DNA from 3 places in the Streptomyces sp. NPDC001617 genome. Region 3 is predicted to be linked to each of the others. Evidence: riboswitches for the same ligand, from Rfam matches in the RefSeq annotation. Region 3 holds a riboswitch; each other region holds the start of a gene.

What was found. Region 3 has a riboswitch for cyclic di-AMP ahead of ACWC09_RS08810 (NlpC/P60 family protein). Riboswitches for the same ligand answer to the same signal wherever they lie in the genome.
Region 1: another riboswitch for cyclic di-AMP. It lies ahead of ACWC09_RS37675 (M23 family metallopeptidase); the one in region 3 lies ahead of ACWC09_RS08810 (NlpC/P60 family protein).
Region 2: another riboswitch for cyclic di-AMP. It lies ahead of ACWC09_RS30965 (M23 family metallopeptidase); the one in region 3 lies ahead of ACWC09_RS08810 (NlpC/P60 family protein).

Annotation. Positions count from the first base shown of each region.
Region 1 covers NZ_JBSFHA010000068.1:38,695-46,218, forward strand. The annotation lists gene ACWC09_RS37655 (MarR family winged helix-turn-helix transcriptional regulator) at 1-487, opposite strand, end outside; gene ACWC09_RS37660 (dihydrofolate reductase family protein) at 562-1,692, shown strand; gene ACWC09_RS37665 (helix-turn-helix domain-containing protein) at 1,837-2,703, opposite strand; tRNA gene ACWC09_RS37670 (tRNA-Met) at 2,902-2,975, shown strand; cyclic di-AMP (ydaO/yuaA leader) riboswitch at 3,305-3,461, shown strand; gene ACWC09_RS37675 (M23 family metallopeptidase) at 3,474-4,502, shown strand; gene ACWC09_RS37680 (aldo/keto reductase) at 4,649-5,596, shown strand; gene ACWC09_RS37685 (PrsW family intramembrane metalloprotease) at 6,447-7,524, opposite strand, start outside.
Region 2 covers NZ_JBSFHA010000048.1:48,884-56,407, forward strand. The annotation lists gene ACWC09_RS30950 (DNA gyrase/topoisomerase IV subunit A) at 1-1,985, opposite strand, end outside; gene ACWC09_RS30955 (M16 family metallopeptidase) at 2,351-3,745, shown strand; gene ACWC09_RS30960 (M16 family metallopeptidase) at 3,742-5,130, shown strand; cyclic di-AMP (ydaO/yuaA leader) riboswitch at 5,322-5,485, shown strand; gene ACWC09_RS30965 (M23 family metallopeptidase) at 5,498-6,262, shown strand; gene ACWC09_RS30970 (GntR family transcriptional regulator) at 6,451-7,143, shown strand; gene ACWC09_RS30975 (HPr family phosphocarrier protein) at 7,292-7,524, opposite strand, start outside.
Region 3 covers NZ_JBSFHA010000008.1:21,171-28,694, forward strand. The annotation lists gene ACWC09_RS08800 (M23 family metallopeptidase) at 1-410, shown strand, start outside; gene pcrA (DNA helicase PcrA) at 468-2,954, opposite strand; cyclic di-AMP (ydaO/yuaA leader) riboswitch at 3,185-3,356, shown strand; gene ACWC09_RS08810 (NlpC/P60 family protein) at 3,365-4,507, shown strand; gene ACWC09_RS08815 (hypothetical protein) at 5,079-5,432, opposite strand; gene ACWC09_RS08820 (NlpC/P60 family protein) at 5,847-6,920, shown strand; gene ACWC09_RS08825 (response regulator transcription factor) at 6,980-7,524, opposite strand, start outside.

The sequences.
Region 1 (7,524 bases), on a different contig from region 3:
GCCAGGGGACCTCGTCCGCGGCGGCTCGCGCCCCGTCCTCCTCCAGCGACTTCGCGACCCCCGTGAAGATCTCCTCCACCTGCCTGACCTGCTCCTCGGTGAGGTGGTCGAAGAGATGGGTCCGTACGGTCTCGACGTGGCCCGGCGCCGTCCGCTCCAGCACCGCCATCCCCTTGTCCGTGAGGGCGGCGATACTTCCCCGCTTGTCCCACTGGCAGTTCTCGCGCCGGACCAGCCCGTCCTTCTCCAGCCGGGCCACGGCGTACGTCAGCCGGCTGCGGGTGATCTTCGTCCGCTCGGCGAGATCGGTCATCCGCAGCCGGTGCTCCGGCTCGTCGGAGAGGTTCGCCAGAATCGAGTAGTACAGATGGGTCATGCCGGCGTCCTGCTGGAGCTGCCGGTCGAGCGCGTCCTCCAGGAGGTGCGCCGCGGCGATGTACGCGCGCCAGGCGCGCTGCTCCTCAGGGGTGAGCCAGCGAGTCGTCATACGTCCAGTGTAGGTTTGTTTCAAACTTGAACCAAGAACCACGCCCCGTCCGCTTCCGAGAGCGAGCGCGTCCGATGCCGTACCCCTACGTCCTGCTGTCCGCTGCCGTCTCCCTGGACGGCTACCTCGACGACACCGGCCCCGAGCGCCTGCTGCTCTCCTCCCCGGCCGACTTCGACCGCGTCGACGAGGTACGGGCGTCCGTCGACGCGATCCTCGTCGGCGCCGGCACCATCCGCGCCGACAACCCGCGCCTCCTGGTCAACTCACCCGAGCGGCGCGCCGCCCGGGTGGCCGCGGGAAAACCCGAGTACCCCCTCAAGGTCACGGTCAGCGGCTCCGGCGACCTCGACCCGGAGGCGAAGTTCTGGCACACGGGCGGAGAGAAGATCGTCTGTACCACGGACAAGGGCGCCGAACGCGCCCGCGCACTCGGCCTCGCCGCCGACGTGGTCCCGCTCGGCCCCGATCTCGACTGGCGCCGCTTGCTGGAGCATCTGCACGAGGCCCGCGGCGTACAGCGGCTGATGGTCGAGGGCGGCGGCACCATCCACACCCAGCTCCTCCAGCAGGGCCTGGCCGACGAACTCCAGCTGGTCCTCGCTCCCCTCTTCGTGGGCGATCCGGAGGCACCTCGGCTGTTCGGGCCGGGCGGATACCAGGCCGGCCGGCTGCGCCTCCTGGAGACCCGGCGCATCGAGGACGTGGTCCTCATGCGCTACGAGCCGACGGCACCCGGCGCCGGCACGGTGACGTCCGCCGCCGACCGCCACTGGCTGCGGCTCGCCTGCGAGTTGGCGGCGCTGTGCCCGCCGTCCGAGACGGCGTTCAGCGTCGGGGCGGTGGTGGTGGCGGCCGACGGCACGGAGCTGGCGCGCGGACACTCCCGTGAGGCCGGCGATCCCACGGTCCACGCGGAGGAGGCCGCCCTGGCCAAGCTGGACCCGGCCGACGCGAGGCTGGCGACCGCGACGGTGTACAGCAGCCTGGAGCCCTGCGCACGACGGGCGTCCCGACCGAAGCCGTGCTCGCGGCTGATCCTGGAGGCGGGGGTGCGGCGGGTGGTGACGGCTTGGCGGGAGCCGGACACGTTCGTGGAAGAGGCCGACGGGAGTGGGCTGTTGGCCGCGGCGGGGGTCGATGTGGTGGTGCTGGGGGAGTACGAGGGGCCGGCGAAGGGGCCCAACGGGCATCTGTTGAGCTGAGTCCTGGGGTGCGGGCGGGCGGGGGCCGGCCGGCAGTTCCCCACGGCCCTTGCCGGCTGCCCCGCGACTGATATCGGCTGTACCGGCCCGGGGTTCGGCTGGGCCGGTTTGTCCGGCTCCGCAAGCCGTAGCCGGCGTCGGGGTTCAGCCGCCGACCCGCTCCACCGGAATCCACACCTCCGCGTCCGCGTGCGTACCGTCCTCGGACACCCGCGTGCGCGAGAGCGACGGACCCGGCCGGCTCCGGTACGGGTTCGACGGGAACCACTGGGTGTACACATCCCGCCAGAGGTACTGCACCGCCAGCGGAAACGCGCCCGAGGACTCGAACACCGCCCATGTCCCCGGCTCGACGTCCAGACTCTCCGAAGCCCCGGGCACCTCCACGTCGCTCACCACCCCGTGGAAGTAGTCGATTTCGGTGCCTTCCGCATCGTCCGCGGAGTGGTTGCTGACGGCGGCCACGACACCGCCGGGCTCCCCGGCCACACACTCCTGCCAACGCCCCAGCGTCTCCTTGCCGATGCTCTTGACGAACTCCACGATGGCCGGGTTCATCCCCTCGTAGACCAGCGGGACCTGTGTCCCCCTGCCCACGAGCCTGAACCCGTCCTTCTCCACTATCCGGTACCGCATGCTGCCGCTCCCTTCGACGATCAGCCGGAAGGACATCCGAGGCTGGGAGTGCAGCGCGGCGCCGGTCCGCCGCGCCTCACCGGGACCGACCCCGTGCACGGCGCGAAAGGCACGCGCGAACGCCTCGCCCGAGCTGTACCCGTAGCGCACCGCGACATCGAGCAGCGTCCGCTCCCCGGCGAGCACTTCGGCCCCGGCGAGCGTCAGCCGCCGGCGGCGGATGTACTCGGAGAGCGGGATGCCCGCCAGCGCGGAGAACATCCGCCGGAAGTGGTACTCCGACGTCATGGCGATACGGGCCAGCTCAGCCGCGTCGATGGGCTCATCGAGGTGCTCCTCGATGTGGTCCATGGCCTGATTCAGCCGCTCCAGCACTCCTGGCCGTCCTTCCTTCACTGATCTCCACGCTAGGGAAGCCCCACCGTGCCGGACCCGACATCCTGTGCCCGGTGCGGTCGGGTCGCCGGCGCCGCGCAGGGACCGCAGGCCGGCCCCGGCCCACGCCCCAGAACCGGCCGCGATAAACCGTGGTGCTGGGCGTCCCGCGGATGGCGTATGCTGGTGTCACAACGACGCGGGGTGGAGCAGCTCGGTAGCTCGCTGGGCTCATAACCCAGAGGTCGCAGGTTCAAATCCTGTCCCCGCTACTCAGGCTCAGGGCCGGAGTCCAGTACATGGACTCCGGCCCTGAGCGTTTTCCCGTTTCCCAGTTTCCCGGTTTCCCGCCATGGCCCTCCTGTCGTACGGCATCACCCGGGGTGATCGTTCGGCCGCCCTCCGCATAACAACTGACATACGGTCAATGGCTGTGAAGATCCTGAGGAGTGGCCAACTCGCCCGTTTTTCGCCGGTCATGAGTCCTACGTCCAGGCCAAGAACGTTAATGATCAAGCGGAACACCTTGGAATCCACACCCCGGGTCTATTAACGTTCGATAACGCAGCGCGGTCGTCCCAGCCGTCACAAGAGTCGGCTCCGTGCGCACGCGCCGAATCCCGCAAGGGAACCGGGGAACCACCACCCTGGGGTGAATCGCGCGGATGCCGTCGTGGGCCCACGACAGGTATACGCGCGTAGGAGACCTTCCTGCTCCGAACCCGTCAGCTAACCCGGTAGGCGAGAAGGAAGGAAAGGAGCACGCCCACGTGGCGTCCAACCCGCCTGCCCCGGCAGCCCCGTTCGTGCCGAGCACCGAGCCTTTCGGCTTTCCCGGACCCCGTACCGACGAGGGTCAGTGGGAGGAGTGGAATCCCACCGAGGATTCCCTACGGCCGGTACGTGGTAGGCACCGCGTCGCCAAGCAGCGCGGCGGCGGCGGGCTCGCCCGTAGCTCCACGGTTCTCGGCGTCGGTGTCATAGCCGCCGTCGGCGCGGGCGGCATGGCCAGCGCCAACACCGGCAAGCCGCCGGTCTCCATATCGATGCCCGATCTGGCCTCCGTGACCCATGTGTTCGGCGGGGACTCGGATGCCCCGAAGGGCTCCGCCACGGCGCTCAGCAGCGTCGGCGTGACCTCCGAGGACACCACGCAGGGTGCCAGGGACGCCGGCGAGGCGCTGCGCGACCGCATCATGGCGCAGGCCGAGTCGCAGCAGGTCCAGGTCGACAGCAAGGCCCAGTACGCCACCGAGACCGCCCTCGCCCGGCAGATCGACGACGCCGCCGCCAAGGCCGAGAAGGACGCGGCCGCCAAGGCCGAGGCCGCCAAGGAGAAGGCGGAGGCCGCCGCCAAGAAGGCGGACGAGGCCGCGCGCCTGGCCGAGCTGGCCAAGCAGTACAAGCTTCCGGTCGTGTCCTACACGATCACCGGCACCTTCGGGCAGGCCGGCTCGATGTGGTCCTCCGGGTATCACACCGGGCTCGACTTCGCGGCGCCCACGGGCACCCTCATCAAGGCCATCCACTCCGGCACCGTCACCGAGGCCGGCTGGGCCGGGTCGTACGGCTACCGCACGATCATCACCCTCGACGACGGCACCGAGCTGTGGTTCTGCCACCAGTCCTCGATCAGCGTCAGCGTCGGCCAGAAGGTCGCCACGGGTGACGTCATCGGGCGTATCGGCGCCACCGGCAACGTGACCGGCCCGCACCTTCACCTGGAGGTCCACCCGAACGGGCAGTCCACCGGCATCGACCCGATGACCTGGCTGCGCAGCAAGGGCCTCAACCCGTAGGACACGTCCCGTCGATTCTCCGGCGGCCCTGGCGACGACCCCCGACGTCAGGGCAGCCGGTTTCGGAGCGGAGCCCTCCGGTTGTTCACGGGAAATTCGCGGCCGTTCCGGAAGATCCGTATCCGGTGCGGGTGTTGACGTAGGACATGACTTCTCTTCGCAAGCTGGGCTCCTCCGACCTCGAGGTCTTTCCGCTCGCCCTGGGCGGCAACGTCTTCGGCTGGACCGCCGACGAGGCCACGTCCTTCGCCGTTCTCGACGCGTACGCGGCGGCGGGCGGCAACTTCGTGGACACCGCGGACTCGTACTCGCACTGGGTCGACGGCAACGCCGGTGGTGAGTCCGAGACGATCATCGGCAAGTGGGTCAGGTCCCGCGGCAACCGGTCCGACGTCGTCATCGCGACCAAGGTGAGCCAGCACCCCGATTTCCCGGGCCTGACCGCGGCCAACATCAAGGCCGCCGCCGACGCCTCCCTGCGCCGCCTCGACACCGACCACATCGACCTCTACTACACCCACTTCGACAAGATCGAGGTGCCGGTCGAGGAGATCATCGGGGCGCTCGACGAGCTGGTGAGGGCGGGCAAGGTGCGGCACATCGCCGCGTCCAACATCACGGCCGAGCGGCTCCAGGAGTCCCTGGACCTCTCCGACCGTGAGGGCCTCGCCCGGTACGTCGCCGTCCAGCCGCAGTACAACCTGGTCTCCCGGGACACCTACGAGGGCGGCCTCCAGGACCTCGCCTCCCGGCAGGGCCTCGCCGCCGTCCCGTACTTCGCCCTCGCCTCGGGCTTCCTCACCGGCAAGTACCGGCCCGGTGCGACGGTCGAGGGCGCGCGCGCCGCGGCGGGCGCCGGCAAGCACCTGGAGACCGAGCGCGGTCAGAAGGTCCTGGCGGCCCTGGACGAGATCGCCGAGGTACACGACGCCCCGGTCCCGACGGTCGCCCTGGCCTGGCTCGCGGCCCAGCCGACGGTGGTGTCCCCGATCGCCTCGGCCCGCACCCCGGAACAGCTGCCGGCCCTACTGGGAGTGGAAACCCTGACGCTCACGGACCAGGAGATCGCCCGCCTGACGGAGGCATCGGCCTGACCGGCCGACCCGGGACCTGACCGGTCGACGGGCCGGGTCTTGGTCGGTCGGTGGGTTGGGGCGTGCTCGGCTGGCGGCGGGTCTTGGCCGGTCGACGGGCTGGGACCTGACCGGTCGGTGGGTTGGGGCTTGGTCGGCTGGCGGCCGGGGCTTGGCCGGTGGGCGGGTTGGGGCGTGCTCGGCTGGCGGCGGGTCTTGGCCGGTCGACGGGCTGGGACCTGACCGGTCGGTGGGTTGGGGCTTGGTCGGCTGGCGGTCGGGTCTTGGCCGGTGGGCGGTTTGGGGCGTGCTCGGCTGGCGGCGGGTCTTGGTCGGTCGACGGGCTGGGACCTGACCGGTCGGTGGGTTGGGGCTTGGTCGGCTGGCGGTCGGGTCTTGGCCGGTGGGTGGGTTGGGGCTTGGTCGGCTGGCGGTCGGGTCTTGGCCGGTGGGTGGGTTGGGGCTTGGTCGGCTGGCGGTCGGGTCTTGGCCGGTCGATGGGCCGGGGCTTGCTCGAATCGGCGGGTCGGGGCGTGCTCGGCTGGCGGCGGGGAGCCAAACCGGTCGATGGGCCGGGGCTTGGTCGACTGGCGGCAGGGCTTGGCGGTGGGCGGGGCAGGGCTTGCTCGGCTGGTGGTCGGTCGGCGAGCCGGGGCTTGGTCGGGCGGCGGGCTTCGGCCCGGGTCGGCGGGGTTCGCGTCGGCCGATGACCGGTGGCGTCGGACTGACCGCCGGTGGCTGCCGCTTCGCGAGGCTCGGCCCGCTGCCCGTCTCTTCACTCTGCCGGTCTCGTTGTGTCGGCCCTTTCCCTCCGCCGCAACGGCGCTCAGCCACGACCGCGCGGACCGGCGGTGTCGCACCCTCCGCGGTCCTACGACTGATACGGGTTGTACGCCGGGTACGGGCCGTACGTGGGATTCGGCCCCGTCGGATACCCGTACGCCCCGTACACCGGCCAGGGCGGCGCGGCCACCGGTACCGGTGGTGCCGTGGCCCGCGCCGCGTAGTCCAGGGCCGGCCGGGCCACCTCCCGGCGGTGCCACAGCTCGGCCAGCAACTCCCGTTCCCGTACGACGAAGTCGGCGCCCGCCCGCCCACGGCGCCCCCGGTGCCGTAGAAAAGCCAGCGAGGTCGCGAAGGCCTCGTACTGCTGCACCGTCTGCGCGGCGGGCTTTCCGAGGTGACGGGCGGCGTAGTCGCGGGCCAGTCGGCGCGCCCGCATCGAGCCGAGGGCGTACGGCTCGGCGGGGGTCAGCCAGCCGGTGACGGCGTAGGCGGGAAGTTCCTCGCGGACGGTGCGCAGTTCGCGCTGGCGGGTCCAGATGACCAGCCAGGTCAGCAGGCCGAACGCGGGAACCATGAAGGCCGCGTAGACCGCGAAGAAGCCATACTCGCCGAAGGTCGAGGAGCCGTTCCACATCGCGTGCATGCCCATCGCGAGGAGCAGGCCGCACAGGGGGATCAGGACACGGCGGGTGTGCTGGCGGTCGGCCGCCGTTGCTGCGAGGCCGAAGCCTATGCCGGTCAGGACGGTGAACAGGGGGTGCGCGAAGGGGGACATGATGACGCGTACGAAGAAGGTCGCCGCGGTCACGGAGGCGATGCCCCGGTCGCCGGTGAGCTGGTCGGTGCCGAAGGCCGTGCCCAGGTAGAGGATGTTCTCGGTGAACGCGAAGCCGGTCGCGGTGACGCCGGCTATCACCACTCCGTCGACGATCCCGGTGAAGTCCCGTCTGCGGAAGAGGAAGACGAGCAGAACGGCGGCCGCTTTGGCCGACTCCTCGACTATGGGCGCTATGACGGTCGCGCCGAGGGTGTCCGCGCTGGACGGGTCGGCCGTCGCCGTGGCTATCCACTTCGTCGCGAAGCTGTTGGCCACGATCGCTATCAGTGCCGCCGCGCAGGCGCCCCAGGCGAAGGAGAAGAGGAGATTCCGCCAGGGGCCGGGG
Region 2 (7,524 bases), on a different contig from region 3:
ACCGCGCCGACGATGCGGTCGCCCTCCTTGAGCGTGATGACCTCCAACTCCTCCTTGTTGGACGGGTAGTCGGGCACCACGCGCTTGACCACGCCCTGTTCGGTGCCGAGGGCGAGGCCGGGGGAGGACTCGTCGAGCGTGATCAGGCAGATCACCGTCTCGTCGTCCTCCAGGGAGAGGAACTCCGAGAGGGGCGCACCGCCCGAGAGGTTCGGCGCCGACGCCGTGTCCGGGAGCTGCGGGAGGTCGACGACGTTGATCCGCAGCAGTCGGCCGGAGGAGGTCACGGCGCCGATCTCGCCGCGGGCCGTCGCCGGGACCGCCGAGACGATCACGTCGTGCTTCACGCGCCTGGCGTCCTCGTCCTCCGGGAAGGGCTCGCCGTTCGACGTACGGGCCAGCAGACCCGTCGAGGACAGCAGCACCCGGCACGGGTCGTCCGCGACCTGCAGCGGCACGGTGGCCGCCGGGGCGCCCGACGCCTCCAGCAGGACCGTACGCCGGTCGGTGCCGAACTTCTTGGCCACGGCGGCCAGTTCGGAGGAGACCAGCTTGCGCAGCTCCGCGTCCGAGTCGAGGATCCGGGTCAGCTCGGCGATCTCCGCGTTGAGCCGGTCCTTCTCGGACTCCAGCTCGATGCGGTCGTACCTGGTGAGGCGCCGCAGCGGGGTGTCCAGGATGTACTGCGTCTGGATCTCCGACAGCGAGAAGCGTTCCATCAGGCGCTCCTTGGCCTGCGCGCTGTTCTCGCTGGAGCGGATCAGACGGATGACCTCGTCGATGTCGACGAGGGCGGTGAGCAGACCCTCCACCAGGTGCAGTCGGTCGCGGCGCTTGGTGCGGCGGAACTCGCTGCGGCGGCGCACGACCTCGAAGCGGTGGTCGAGGTAGACCTCCAGGAGCTCCTTGAGGCCGAGCGTCAGTGGCTGGCCGTCCACCAGCGCCACGTTGTTGATGCCGAAGGACTCCTCCATCGGCGTCAGCTTGTACAGCTGCTCCAGGACGGCCTCCGGCACGAAGCCGTTCTTGATCTCGATGACCAGGCGCAGGCCGTGCGCGCGGTCGGTGAGGTCCTTGACGTCGGCGATGCCCTGGATCTTCTTGGAGCCGACCAGGTCCTTGATCTTGGCGATGACCTTTTCGGGGCCGACCGTGAACGGCAGTTCGGTGATGACCAGGCCCTTGCGGCGCGCGGTGACGGTCTCGACCTCGACCGTGGCGCGGATCTTGAAGGTGCCGCGGCCCGTCTCGTACGCGTCCCGGATGCCGGAGAGACCGACGATCCGGCCGCCCGTGGGCAGGTCGGGGCCCGGGACGTGCCTCATCAGGGTGTCCAGATCCGCGTTCGGGTAGCGGATCAGGTGGCGGGCGGCCGCGATGACCTCGGAGAGGTTGTGCGGGGGCATGTTGGTCGCCATGCCGACCGCGATGCCGGACGAGCCGTTGACCAGCAGGTTCGGGAAGGCGGCCGGCAGGGCGACCGGCTCCTGCTCCTGGCCGTCGTAGTTGGGCGCGAAGTCGACCGTGTCCTCGTCGATCGACTCCGTCATCAGGCTGGTCGCCTGGGCCTGGCGGCACTCCGTGTACCGCATGGCGGCCGGCGGGTCGTCGTTGCCCAGCGAGCCGAAGTTGCCGTGGCCGTCGACGAGCGGCACGCGCATGGAGAACGGCTGGGCCATGCGCACCAGGGCGTCGTAGATCGACGCGTCGCCGTGCGGGTGCAGCTTGCCCATGACCTCGCCGACCACGCGCGCGCACTTCACATAGCCGCGGTCGGGGCGCAGGCCCATCTCGTTCATCTGGTAGACGATGCGGCGGTGCACCGGCTTGAGGCCGTCGCGGGCGTCCGGCAGGGCGCGGGAGTAGATGACCGAGTACGCGTACTCGAGGAAGGAGCCCTGCATCTCGTCGACGACGTCGATGTCGAGGATCCGCTCCTCGAACGAGTCGTCGGGCGGCGGGGTCTTCGTGCTGCGGCGGGCCATCGCTGCCGGCTCCTCTTTTCTGGTCACTCGCCTACGGGGCGCTCACGTCGGTGTCGAGCGGCCGACCGTGCTCAGCCCTGCGGGCCTCCGCGCGCTCGTCCGCTCGACACCGACGCGCCCCTTCGGCTCGCTCGTGCTGAAGCGTGAACGGGTTCTGACGCGACCATTGTGGACCGCGGCACTGACAACGCGGACGAGGACCTGGCGTCGGCCTCGGTTCCCGGTGTGGCGGAAGGCTACGCGATCCGCTGTGGGCGTACGTCCCGCGGGAACTTCGCCGAGGGTCCGCACGCTTGCATACAGTGGCAGGACCGGCAGGAAAACCGCGGTTTCCACCACCGCATCCGCGAGGCGAAGGGACGTACATGCCCATGGGTCACACGGCCACAGACCAGGCAGGCTCCGGGGGCCTGACAGCGATCGAGCACCGCCTGGCCAACGGGCTGCGCGTGGTGCTCTCCGAGGACCACCTGACCCCGGTCGCGGCGGTGTGCCTCTGGTACGACGTCGGCTCGCGTCACGAAGTCAAAGGCCGTACCGGCCTGGCTCACCTCTTCGAGCACCTGATGTTCCAGGGCTCGGGCCAGGTGAAGGGCAACGGCCACTTCGAGCTGGTGCAAGGCGCCGGCGGCTCGCTGAACGGCACCACCAGTTTCGAGCGCACCAACTACTTCGAGACCATGCCCACCCACCAGCTGGAGCTCGCCCTCTGGCTGGAGGCCGACCGCATGGGCTCCCTGCTCGCGGCCCTGGACGACGAGTCCATGGAGAACCAGCGGGACGTCGTCAAGAACGAGCGCCGACAGCGCTATGACAACGTGCCCTACGGCACGGCGTTCGAGAAGCTCACCGCCCTCGCCTACCCGGAGGGCCACCCCTACCACCACACCCCGATCGGATCCATGGCCGACCTGGACGCGGCCACCCTGGAGGACGCGCGCGCGTTCTTCCGCACCTACTACGCGCCGGGCAACGCCGTCCTGTCGGTCGTCGGCGACATCGACCCGGAGCAGACGCTCGCCTGGATCGAGAAGTACTTCGGCTCCATCGCCTCGCACGACGGCAAGCCCGCCCCGCGCGACGGCTCGCTGCCGGAGGTCATCGGCGAGCAGCTGCGCGAGGTCGTCCAGGAGGAGGTCCCCGCGCGCGCGTTGATGGCCGCCTACCGGCTGCCGCACGACGGCACGCGCGAGGCGGACGCGGCCGACGTGGCGCTGACCATCCTCGGTGGCGGCGAGTCCTCCCGCCTCTACAACCGCCTCGTGCGCCGCGACCGTACGGCCGTCGCCGCCGGCTTCGGTCTGCTGCGTCTGGCCGGAGCGCCCTCCCTGGGCTGGCTGGACGTCAAGACCTCCGGTGACGTCGAGGTGCCGGTCATCGAGACCGCCATCGACGAGGAGCTCGCCCGGTTCGCCGAGGAGGGCCCCACGGCCGAGGAAATGGAGCGCGCCCAGGCCCAGTTGGAGCGCGAGTGGCTGGACCGGCTCGGCACGGTCGCGGGCCGCGCGGACGAACTGTGCCGGTTCGCCGTCCTGTTCGGCGACCCGCAGCTCGCCCTGACCGCCGTCCAGCGTGTGCTGTCGGTGACGGCCGAGGAGGTCCAGGAGGTCGCCAAGGCCCGCCTGCGCCCCGACAACCGCGCGGTGCTCGTCTACGAGCCGCTCGCCGGAGAGATCGCAGAGGACGCAGATCCCCCGGAGGACCCCGAGGCCGAGGCCACGGTCGAAGCCGGCGACAAGAACGAGGAGGCGGCCAAGTGACCGAGCTCGCCACGATGGAGTTCCACCCGCAGCCCCAGGCCGGCGAAGCCAGGCCGTGGGCGTTCCCTGCGCCCGAGCGCGGCGCGCTCGACAACGGCCTGACGCTCCTGCGCTGCCACCGCCCCGGCCAGCAGGTCGTCGCCGTCGAGGTGCTCCTCGACGCGCCCCTGGACGCCGAGCCGGCCGGCTTCGACGGTGTCGCCACGATCATGGCGCGCGCCTTCTCCGAGGGCACCGACAAGCACTCCGCCGAGGAGTTCGCCGCCGAACTGGAGCGCTGCGGCGCCACCTTGGACGCGCACGCCGACCACCCCGGCGTCCGCCTCAGCCTGGAGGTCCCGGCCTCCCGGCTCGCCAAGGCGCTCGGTCTGCTCGCCGACGCCCTCAGGGCGCCCGCGTTCGCCGACAGCGAGGTCGAGCGGCTCGTCCGCAACCGTCTGGACGAGATCCCGCACGAGCTGGCCAACCCCTCCCGCCGTGCCGCCAAGGAGCTCTCCCGGCAGCTGTTCCCGGCGACCTCGCGCATGTCGCGCCCGCGCCAGGGCACCGAGGAGACGGTCGAGAAGATCGACGCGGCGGCCGTACGAGCCTTCTACGACCGTCATGTCCGGCCCGCGACGGCCACCGCCGTGGTCGTCGGCGACCTCAGCGGCGTCGACCTGGACGCACTGCTCGGCGAGACCCTGGGCGCCTGGACCGGCTCGAAGGCCGAGCCCCGCCCGGTGCCCGCGGTGACCGCCGACGACACCGGTCGCGTGATCATCGTGGACCGTCCCGGTGCCGTCCAGACGCAGCTGCTCATCGGCCGTGTCGGCGCCGACCGGCACGACCGGGTGTGGCCCGCGCAGGTGCTCGGCACGTACTGCCTCGGCGGCACTCTCACCTCCCGCCTGGACCGAGTCCTGCGCGAGGAGAAGGGCTACACCTACGGGGTGCGCGCGTTCGGGCAGGTCCTCAGGTCCGCCCCGGACGGCACCGGCGCGTCGATGCTCGCCATCAGCGGTTCCGTGGACACCCCGAACACCGGTCCCGCCCTGGACGACCTCTGGAAGGTGCTCCGTACGCTCGCCGAGGGCGGCCTCACCGACGCCGAGCGGGACGTCGCCGTACAGAACCTCGTCGGTGTGGCGCCGCTCAAGTACGAGACCGCGGCGGCCGTCGCGGGCACGCTGGCCGACCAGGTCGAGCAGCACCTGCCCGACGACTACCAGGCGACGCTGTACCAGCAGCTCGCCGCGACCGGCACCGTGGAGGCCACAGCGGCGGCCGTGAACGCCTTCCCGGTGGACCGTCTGGTGACCGTGCTCGTCGGTGACGCGGCCGAGATCAAGGAGCCCGTCGAGGCCCTCGGTATCGGTGAAGTCACCGTGGTGTCGGCCGAGTAGCGGCACGCGCGCGCAGGGGCCCTGGTGACGGATGCGTCACCAGGGCCCCCGTATGTCCGAATTGGGGCGGAGGTTGCCTGTCTGCCCTGTGGGATGCGCTACAAACACCGTGATCCGTTTGGGGATTGAAAGCGGCCCCGCTTAGCGTCGTCCGGGCTGTCCGTCAGGCACCGCGCCGCACCCGCGGCACCGGACAGCCATCGCCGAGTCCCCGTACGGCGCGAGCCAGGGGAGCCGGGGACCCACGTAGTCCCTGGGGTGAATCGGACGCCCGCGCAAGCCGCGAGGGGGTCCGTAGGAGACCTTCCTGCTCCGAACCCGTCAGCTAACCCGGTAGGCGAGAGGGAAGGAAAGGACCAGCCACTACATGGCGTTCATGTGCGCCACCGGGAAGCACCGTCGTCCCAGCCGCGTCAAGCGCGGTACCGCCGCGGCCGCCGGCGTCGCGGCCCTCGCCACCACCGGCGTGATCGGTACCCTCGCGGCCCCCGCGCTCGCCGCGGAGAACTCCGTCGAGCAGACCGGTCTCACCCCCGTCATCACCATCGGTGACTCGATCGCCGCCAAGATCGACGCCCAGGCCGACGCGCAGAAGCAGGCCGCGGAGGAGACCGCCCGTAAGAAGGCCGCCGCGGAAGCCGCGCGCAAGAAGGCCGAGGCGAAGGCCAAGGCGGAGCGTGAGGCCAAGGAGCGCGCCGCCCGCGAGGCCGAGCGCAAGCGCCTCAACACCTTCGTCGCCCCGATCGCCAACTCGTATGTCTCCACGGGCTACAAGACCGGCGGCTCCCTGTGGTCCTCCGGCAGCCACACCGGCATCGACTTCCACGCGGCGAGCGGCACCGTCGTCCACGCGGTCGGCTCCGGCACGGTCGTGCAGACCGGGTGGGGCGGCGCCTACGGCAACCAGATCGTGATCAAGATGGCCGACGGCACGTACACCCAGTACGGCCATCTGTCCTCCATCGGCGTCTCGGTCGGCCAGCAGGTGACTCCGGGCCAGCAGATCGGCCTCTCCGGCTCGACCGGCAACACCACCGGACCGCACCTGCACTTCGAGGCCCGCACGACTCCCGAGTACGGCTCGGACATCGACCCCGTCGCCTACCTGCGCTCGCACGGCGTGAACGTCTGACGACGGACCGCAAGATCTACCGAAACCCCGGCTCCTGGAGCCGGGGTTTCGCCGTTTCTGTCGCTCTGCTGTCCAAAAAATATCCATGGATTCCGGTCCGCCGTCGGAAATTCCGGCTCATTGCAATAGAGTCCTTGGACACAACGTCAATCGACGACGTTTCACGGGGATTAAGGCGGAGGTCGGTCATGCGTATTCCGGCGCACTCGGTGTGCACGGCCATCCGGGACGACATCGTCGCGGGTGTCTACGAGCGTGGCAGCCGCCTCACCGAGGAACTCCTCGCCCGCCGCTACGGTGTCTCGCGCGTCCCCGTCCGTGAGGCCCTGCGCACCCTGGAGGCGGAGGGCTTCGTGGTGACCCGGCGGCACGCGGGCGCGTGCGTCGCGGAGCCGACCGAGCAGGAGGCCTCCGACCTGCTGGAGATGCGCATGCTCCTGGAGCCGCTGGGTGCCTCCCGGGCCGCCCAGCGGCGCACCGAGGCCCATCTCAAGGTCCTCCGAGGCCTCGTCAGACTGGGCCAGGAGCGGGCCAGGAGGGGCAACAGCGAGGATCTGCGCTCCCTGGGGGGCTGGTTCCACGAGACGCTCGCCCAGGCCTCCGGCAGCCCCGCGCTGACCTCGATGCTGACCCAGTTGCGCCACAAGATCGCCTGGATGTACGCCGTCGACGCGCCCGCCAACCCGGTGGAGTCCTGGGCGGAGCACGGCGCGATCGTCGACGCGGTGGCCCGCGGGGACGGCGAACGCGCCCGTGCGATCACCACGCTGCACACCGAGCGCTCGACGGCCGCGCACCGGCTGCGCTTCGGCACCCCCGAACGCGTGAACGGTGTGAGGAACTCGCAACATCCCGTAAACATGTCGGGCCTGCGGCATTAACACGGGCGCCGTATACAAAGAGGAGACAATTCGCGGGGGATTATTTCTGCTGCCCGCAATGGGGAAATGCGAAGGGCTCGCCCGGTAAATTCCGGACGAGCCCTTCAGTGCTGCGGGACGGCGAGTGCCGCGACCCTCAATTCGCTTTTCAGACGGTCTCGGGAAGCTCCTCGAGCCCCTCCGCGACCAGCTTGGCGAGACGGTCGAGAGCGGCGTCCGCGCCCTCGGCGTCCGAGGCGAGGACGATCTCCTCGCCCCCCTGGGCGCCCAGGCCCAGGACGGCCAGCATGGAGGCCGCGTTGGCGGGGGTGCCGCCGACCTTGGTGATCGTCACCGGGATACCTGCGGCCGTGGCGGCCCGGACGAAGATGGAAGCGGGGC
Region 3 (7,524 bases):
AGCGGCTGCGTCCGAAGTACGTCCTGCCGGTAACCCAGAAGGGGCTCAGCGCCTACTTCGGCCAGGCCGGCGTCAACTGGATGTCCGTGCACACCGGCATCGACTTCCCGGTCTCGTACGGCACGACGGTGATGGCCGCGACCGACGGCACCGTGCGGACGCAGTGGAACAGCGCCTACGGCAACATGATGATCGTGACCGCGAAGGACGGCACGGAGACGTGGTACTGCCACCTCTCCAGCTACCGCGTCGCTTCCGGTACGACCGTGAAGGCCGGCACGCCGATCGCGTACTCCGGCAACTCGGGCAACTCGACCGGCCCGCACCTGCACTTCGAGGTCAGGCCGAACGGGGGGTCGGCCATCGACCCGCTGCCGTGGCTGCGCAGCCACGGGCTGGACCCGACGTAGGCCCCACGACTTGCTTGTTGTGAGCCCCCGCTGTTCAGCGGGGGCTCACTGACTCCGTCAGAGCTTCTCCACCGGCGCGTACCGCAGCAGCAACCGCTTCGGCTTCGCGTCCCCGAAGTCGATCGTCGCCTCCGCGTTCCCGCCCGTGCCCTTCACCGCCACGACCGTGCCGAGTCCGAACTGGTCGTGGGTGACCCGGTCGCCGACGGCCAGCGAGACCACCGGCTTCTCGGAGGTCCGGCGGGTGGCGAAGCCCGACGCGCCCGACGCCGAGGAGCGCGAGCGGGAGGACGACAGGGAGGCGGCCACGCCGGACACCGGGCCGGAGGAGACCGGGGCCGTGGCGCCCGTCCGCTTCCAGTCGACGTGGTGGGCCGGGATCTCCTCCAGGAAGCGGGAGGGCGGGTTGTACGACGGCTGGCCCCAGGCGCTGCGCAGCGAGGACCGGGTGAGATACAGGCGCTCACGCGCGCGCGTGATGCCGACGTACGCGAGCCTGCGCTCCTCCTCCAGCTCCTTGGCCTGGCCGAGGGCGCGCATGTGCGGGAAGACGCCGTCCTCCATGCCCGTGAGGAAGACGACCGGGAACTCCAGGCCCTTGGCGGTGTGCAGGGTCATCAGGGTGATAACCCCCGAGCCGTCCTCCTCCTCGTCCGGGATCTGGTCGGAGTCGGCGACCAGGGCGACCCGCTCCAGGAAGTCGGCGAGCCCGCCGGATGCCTCGCCCTCGCCGGTCTCCTGCTCGAACTCCAGCGCCACTGCGGCGAGTTCCTGGAGGTTCTCGATCCGGGTCTCGTCCTGCGGGTCGGTGGAGGCCTGCAACTCGGCCAGATAGCCGGTGCGTTCGAGCACCGCCTCCAGGACGGTCGCCGGGCCCGCGCCGGACTCGACGACCGTACGGAGGTCCTCCATCAGCGTGTTGAACTTCCTGACGGCGTTGGTGGAGCGCGCCGCCATGCCGTACGCCTCGTCGACGCGGCGCAGCGCCTGGGGGAAGCTGATCTTCTCGCGCTGGGAGAGGGCGTCGATCATCGCCTCCGCGCGCTCGCCGATGCCGCGCTTGGGCACGTTGAGGATGCGGCGCAGTGGCACCGAGTCCTCCGGGTTGGCCAGCACCCTCAGGTAGGCCAGGACGTCCCGGACCTCCTTGCGCTCGTAGAAGCGGACGCCACCGACGACCTTGTAGGGCAGGCCGACGCGGATGAAGACCTCTTCGAAGACACGGGACTGCGCGTTCGTACGGTAGAAGACGGCGACGTCGCCGGCCTTCGCCTCGCCCGCGTCCGTCAGTCGGTCTATCTCCTCGGCGACGAACTGCGCCTCGTCGTGCTCGGTGTCGGCGACATAGCCGGTGATGCGCGCGCCCGCGCCCGCGTTGGTCCACAGGTTCTTGGGGCGGCGGGACTCGTTGCGCTCGATGACCGCGTTGGCGGCGGAGAGGATCGTCTGGGTGGAGCGGTAGTTCTGCTCCAGGAGGATCGTCGTCGCCTCCGGGTAGTCCTCCTCGAACTGGAGGATGTTGCGGATCGTCGCGCCCCGGAAGGCGTAGATCGACTGGTCGGCGTCGCCGACGACACAGAGTTCGGCGGGCGGGACGTCGTACTCGTTCGGGGGTACGTCGACGGGGTGCTCGCTCGTCCCCACCAACTCGCGCACGAGCGCGTACTGGGCGTGGTTGGTGTCCTGGTACTCGTCGACCAGGACGTGCCGGAAACGGCGGCGGTAGTGCTCGGCGACGTCCGGGAAGGCGCGGAGCAGATTGACCGTGGTCATGATCAGGTCGTCGAAGTCGAGGGCGTTCGCCTCGCGCAGCCGCGACTGGTACATGGCGTAGGCCTGGGCGAGGGTCTTCTCGAAGCCGTCAGTGGCCTGGGCGGCGAAGTCCTCCTCGTCGATCAGCTCGTTCTTCAGGTTGCTGATCTTGGCGCTGAAGGACTTCGGCGGGAAGCGCTTGGGGTCGAGGTCCAGGTCGCGGCAGACGAGTGCCATCAGCCGCTTGGAGTCGGCGGCGTCGTAGATCGAGAAGGACGACGTGAACCCGAGCTTCTTGCTTTCCCTCCTCAGGATGCGCACGCACGCGCTGTGGAAGGTCATCACCCACATCGCGTTCGCGCGTGGGCCGACGAGTTGCTCGACTCGCTCCTTCATCTCGCCGGCGGCCTTGTTGGTGAAGGTGATCGCGAGGATCTGGCCCGGGTGCACGTTCCGCTCGGCCAGGAGGTGGGCGATGCGGTGGGTGAGGACGCGGGTCTTGCCGGAGCCGGCGCCGGCCACGATGAGCAGCGGGGTGCCGGCGTGGACGACGGCCGCGCGCTGGTTCTCGTTCAGCCCGTCCAGGAGCGCGGCCGCGTCGAGCACCGGGCGGGGCGCGCCGTCGCGGTAGTAGGCGTCCCGGTCCGGCGGCGCGTCGAACTTCCCGCCGAACAGATCGTCCGGAACGGGCTCCGGCACATGATCGTCCTCGGGCGGTGGCGGGGGTTCCTCCTCGTGCCCGCGAGGGGTCTGGAGGTCCGCCAGGAAGCTGTCGTCAAAGAGGCTGCTCATCGCTCTCCGAGTCTAGGCCGCCCCACTGACAGCCCGCCGCCGCCCTGAGAACATCCACCGAATCACCGTCCGCGGCCATCCCATCGCGCCACGTGACCAGCGCGGATGCTCTGACCACAGGTCACGAAAATGTATCGGGCATATCGAACATCAACCTTCACACGGGCCGCACGAGTTGGCTACCGTTCCGAGCAGGCCGTACGACCCCCACCGGCGAACCTCGCCGGGCCGTGCGGCCTCCGCCGAGTCCGGGGCGCCGCCGCGCAGCCGGAGCCGGGGACCCACACCGACCTTGGGGTGAATCGGCCCACCTCCCCTTCGGGGCACGGGCCGTAGGGCAACCCTTCCGAACCACCCGCCCGAACCCGACAGCTAACTCGGTAGGCGGAACATGGAAGGAGTCGCCTCCTTTGGCGTCGCACCGCAAGTCGCGCCCCGCGGGTACGCGCGTAGCAGGCATACGCACCCCCGCTCTCGCCACGGCCGCCCTCACCTCCGTGGCTCTGCTGTCCCAGACGGCCAACGCCACCCCCTCGACGGACGGCAACCCGAGCCTCGAGGAAGTCGAGAAGAAGGTCGACGACCTCTACCGACAGGCCGAGTCGGCCACCGAGAACTACAACGCGGCGAAGGAAAAGACCACCAAGCAGCGCAAGCGCGTCGACACCCTCCTCGACGACGTCGCCAAGCGCGCCCAGAAGCTCAACGAACAGCGGGAGCGGCTGGGTTCCTTCGCCGCCGCCCAGTATCGGACCGGTGCCGCGGAGCCGGACACGGCGACCTTCCTGCTCGCCGACTCCCCGCAGGACTACTTCGACCAGACGCAGCTGATGGGGCGGCTGACCTCCCGTCAGAAGAGCGCGGTCGACGACTACTTCGCCGAGCAGTCCGCGACGATGAAGAAGCGCGAGGAGGCGTCCAAGAGCCTCGAGACGCTCACCAAGTCGCAGAGCGACCTGCAGACCGCCAAGGCCACGGTGCAGAAGAAGCTCACCGACGCGCGCGAGTTGCTGTCGAAGCTGGACGCCGAGGAGAAGGCGCGGCTCGCGGAGATCGAGAAGCAGAAGCAGGAGGAGGCCAACCGCAAGGCCGCGGAGCTGGCGAAACAGCAGGCGGCGGAGCAGAAGGCCCAGGAGGCCGCGTCCCAGGAGAGCGGCTCCTCGTCCGGCACCGGCACCTCGGACTCCACCTACTCCACCAAGGCCGCCAAGGCCCTCGCCTTCGCCCGCGCGCAGATCGGCAAGCCGTACGTCTGGGGCGCCACCGGCCCCGGCTCCTACGACTGCTCAGGCCTCACCCAGGCCGCCTGGAAGGCCGCCGGCGTCACCCTCCCGCGCACCACCTACGACCAGGTGAACGCCGGCACGACCGTCTCCCTCGCCGACGCCCAGCCCGGCGACCTGATCTTCTTCTACGACGACATCAGCCACGTCGGCATCTACATCGGCAACGGCATGATGATCCACGCCCCCAAGCCGGGCGCGTACGTCCGCGAGGAGTCGATCTACTACGGCGGCGAGTCGATCATCCACAGCGTGGTGCGACCGGCCTGAGCCGCCGTCCTGCCCGTCGGGCAACGCCGCCCGACGGGGCCGTGGGGCACGCGCGCGTGGAAGGTGCAGGCGGGCATGAGTGTGTACCCGCCGCCTGTCTCCGGTGCACGCGCGCGGGGCGGAGCGGTTCGTGAGAGGCACGCACGCGTGGTGTCTGCCTCCGACAGCTCTGCGGCAGGGGCGCACTCTGTGCTCTGGCCGCGCTCGGTGGTGGATGGGCGCGGGCGCGTGTCCTGATGCGGTGGCGCGCGAAGCCGACCTCGCGCGGGGCGCGTGACAGCTGCCGCGCGCCCCACTCACGTGCCCTGCGCCCGCGCGAATTTCCTCGCGCCCGCGTGTATGCCCCGCCGCCACCCCGTCCCGCGCTTCTTGGCAACGGCGCATGTCCGGCCTCCCCCACTCGCCCGGACTCCCCCGCCCCGCGCCCTCCCCTCCTGGTGGGCGCAGTTGTCCGTCGCCGCCGCCCTCGACATCCCGTGGTGCGAGGGGCCCGGTCAGGCGCTGCTGTGGATCACGGTGGCGGCGTGGCCGGCCGTCGCCGCGGGGGCCGTGGCGGCGGCCCGGGCGGACATCAGGTCCACAGCACCGCGATGAAGATGTTCGCGGTGGTGAGCGCGCCGACCAGCCCGAACATGCTCTTGTCCACGGTCTCCTCGTCCCGCTTCACATAGACCAGTCCGAGGATCACGACCAGCAGAGCCAGCTTCACGCCGATCTTGATGTTGTTGACGTGATGGTCGTCGGCCTGGTTGAGGCCGACCAGGATCGCGCCGGTGACCAGCATGGTCAGCGCCCCGTGCAGCATCCCGGGGACGAAACGGGCCGTGCCCTGGCCCATCGCCTTCATCTGGGTGAGGAAGCCGCCGAGGAGCGCGGCGATGCCGACGATGTGCAGGCCGACGAAGAGATGGATGAGTACGTCCATGAGGCCGGAGCTTAGACAGGGGCGCCCGGGGCGTCCGACACCGGCCCACTCCTTACGCGTGGATCTTGCATATATGCGGCCCATAGCAGTCCATCACCCACACGCGCCCCCGAAACCGTCACTTCGGTCAGCGCACTACGCGAACCCGACGGCCCGGCGCCTGGATCACGGTCGTTTACGGTCACCCGGCGGTCTGCTCGCGGCACTTCCGTACATGGCGTCACCGAGCCGACACAGACAGGTTTAGCGTCCTCCACCAGGTGACCGGCTCCCCACCGCCGCCCGGGCCAGGGGCGGCAGCCGATCACCACCGCCGAGAAGGTCCGGCGGTGGCCCGCTCCCCCTGTGTGGGCCGCCGCCGGACGCGTAAGCCGCCTCGGACGGGGCGGTCGTACGAAAGGACGTGCAGTCCACGTGGCAGCGCACCGCAAGCCCGGTCGGCGAACAGCACTCGGCGGCAGCACCGCCCGTACCGCCTTCACGATCGCCCTGGCGGGCGCCGCGACCGCGACGGCCTTCGACGGGACCGGACAGGCCGAGCCGAATCTCACCCCGGCGCAGGTCAAGGCGCAGGTGGACAAGCTGTACCAGGAGGCGGAGGTCGCCACCGAGAAGTACGACGGTGCGAAGGAGAAGGCCGCCGCCGCCGAGCGACGGCTGTCGACGCTGCGGGACGAGGCGGCGCGCAAGACGGACAGGCTCAACTCGGCGCGGGACGCGCTGGGTTCGACGGCCGCCGCACAGTACCGCGGCGGCGGCGTCGACCCTGCGCTGCAGCTCGTCCTCTCCAGCAACCCCGACCAGTACCTGGACAGCGCCGAGTTCGTCGACCGCATCGGCACCCGGCAGGCCGCGGCGGTCGCCGACGTACGCCAACAGCTGCGCGGCATCGAGCAGTTGCGCGGCGCCGCACGCATCGAGCTGGCCTCGCTGCAGGCGCGGCAGGCGGAGCTGCAGCGGGAGAAGAAGACGATCACCGGAAAGCTGGACGCGGCACGGCAGTTGCTCTCCCGGCTGTCGCCCGAGGAGCGCGCGCGGCTCGGCGTGGACGAGGGCGACACGGGCCGCGCCTCACGCTCCGGCTCGGACGGGCGGGTCGGCCTGGAGGCCCCCGGCTCGGCCACGGACACGGCACCCGACACCCGTGCCGCCGCGGCCGTCTCGTACGCCTACTCCAAGCTCGGCAGCCCCTATGTGTGGGGCGCCACCGGCCCGAGCGCCTTCGACTGCTCCGGCCTCGTGCAGGCCGCCTACCGCTCCGTCGGCGTCTCCCTGCCCCGCACCACGTACGCGCAGATCGACGCCGGCCGCCGGGTCTCCCGATCCGAACTGCTCCCGGGCGACCTGGTGTTCTTCTACTCCGGCATCAGCCACGTCGGCATCTACATCGGCAACGGCCAGATGATCCACGCCCCGAACCCGTCGGCCCCGGTGCGGGTCGCACCGATCGACGAGATGCCCTTCGCCGGGGCGACACGGGTGGTGTGAACCACCCCTGGGACGGCTCCCCCCTGGTACGGCTCACCCCTGATACGGCTCTGGCGCGGTCACACCAGTCGTCGCGCCGTCGCCCACCGGGTCAGCTCGTGGCGGTTCGACAGCTGCAACTTCCGCAGCACCGCCGAGACATGGGACTCGACCGTCTTCACGGAGATGAACAGCTGCTTGGCGATCTCCTTGTACGCGTACCCCCGGGCGATCAGCCGCAGCACCTCGCGCTCGCGCTGGGTGAGCCGGTCCAGGTCCTCGTCGACCGGCGGGGCGTCGGTGGAGGCGAAGGCGTCCAGGACGAAGCCGGCCAGGCGCGGGGAGAAGACGGCGTCGCCCTCCTGGACACGGAAGACGGAGTTCACCAGGTCCGTGCCGGTGATCGTCTTGGTGACATAGCCGCGGGCGCCGCCGCGGATCACGCCGATCACGTCCTCCGCCGCGTCCGACACGGACAGGGCGAGGAAGCGGACCGGCTGCTCGGCGTCGGCCATCAACGCGGCGCAGCGGCGCAGGACTTCGACCCCGCCGCCACCCGGCAGGTGCACGTCGAGAAGAACCACTTCGGGTCGGGTCGCGGTGATGACCGTGACCGCCTGGTCGA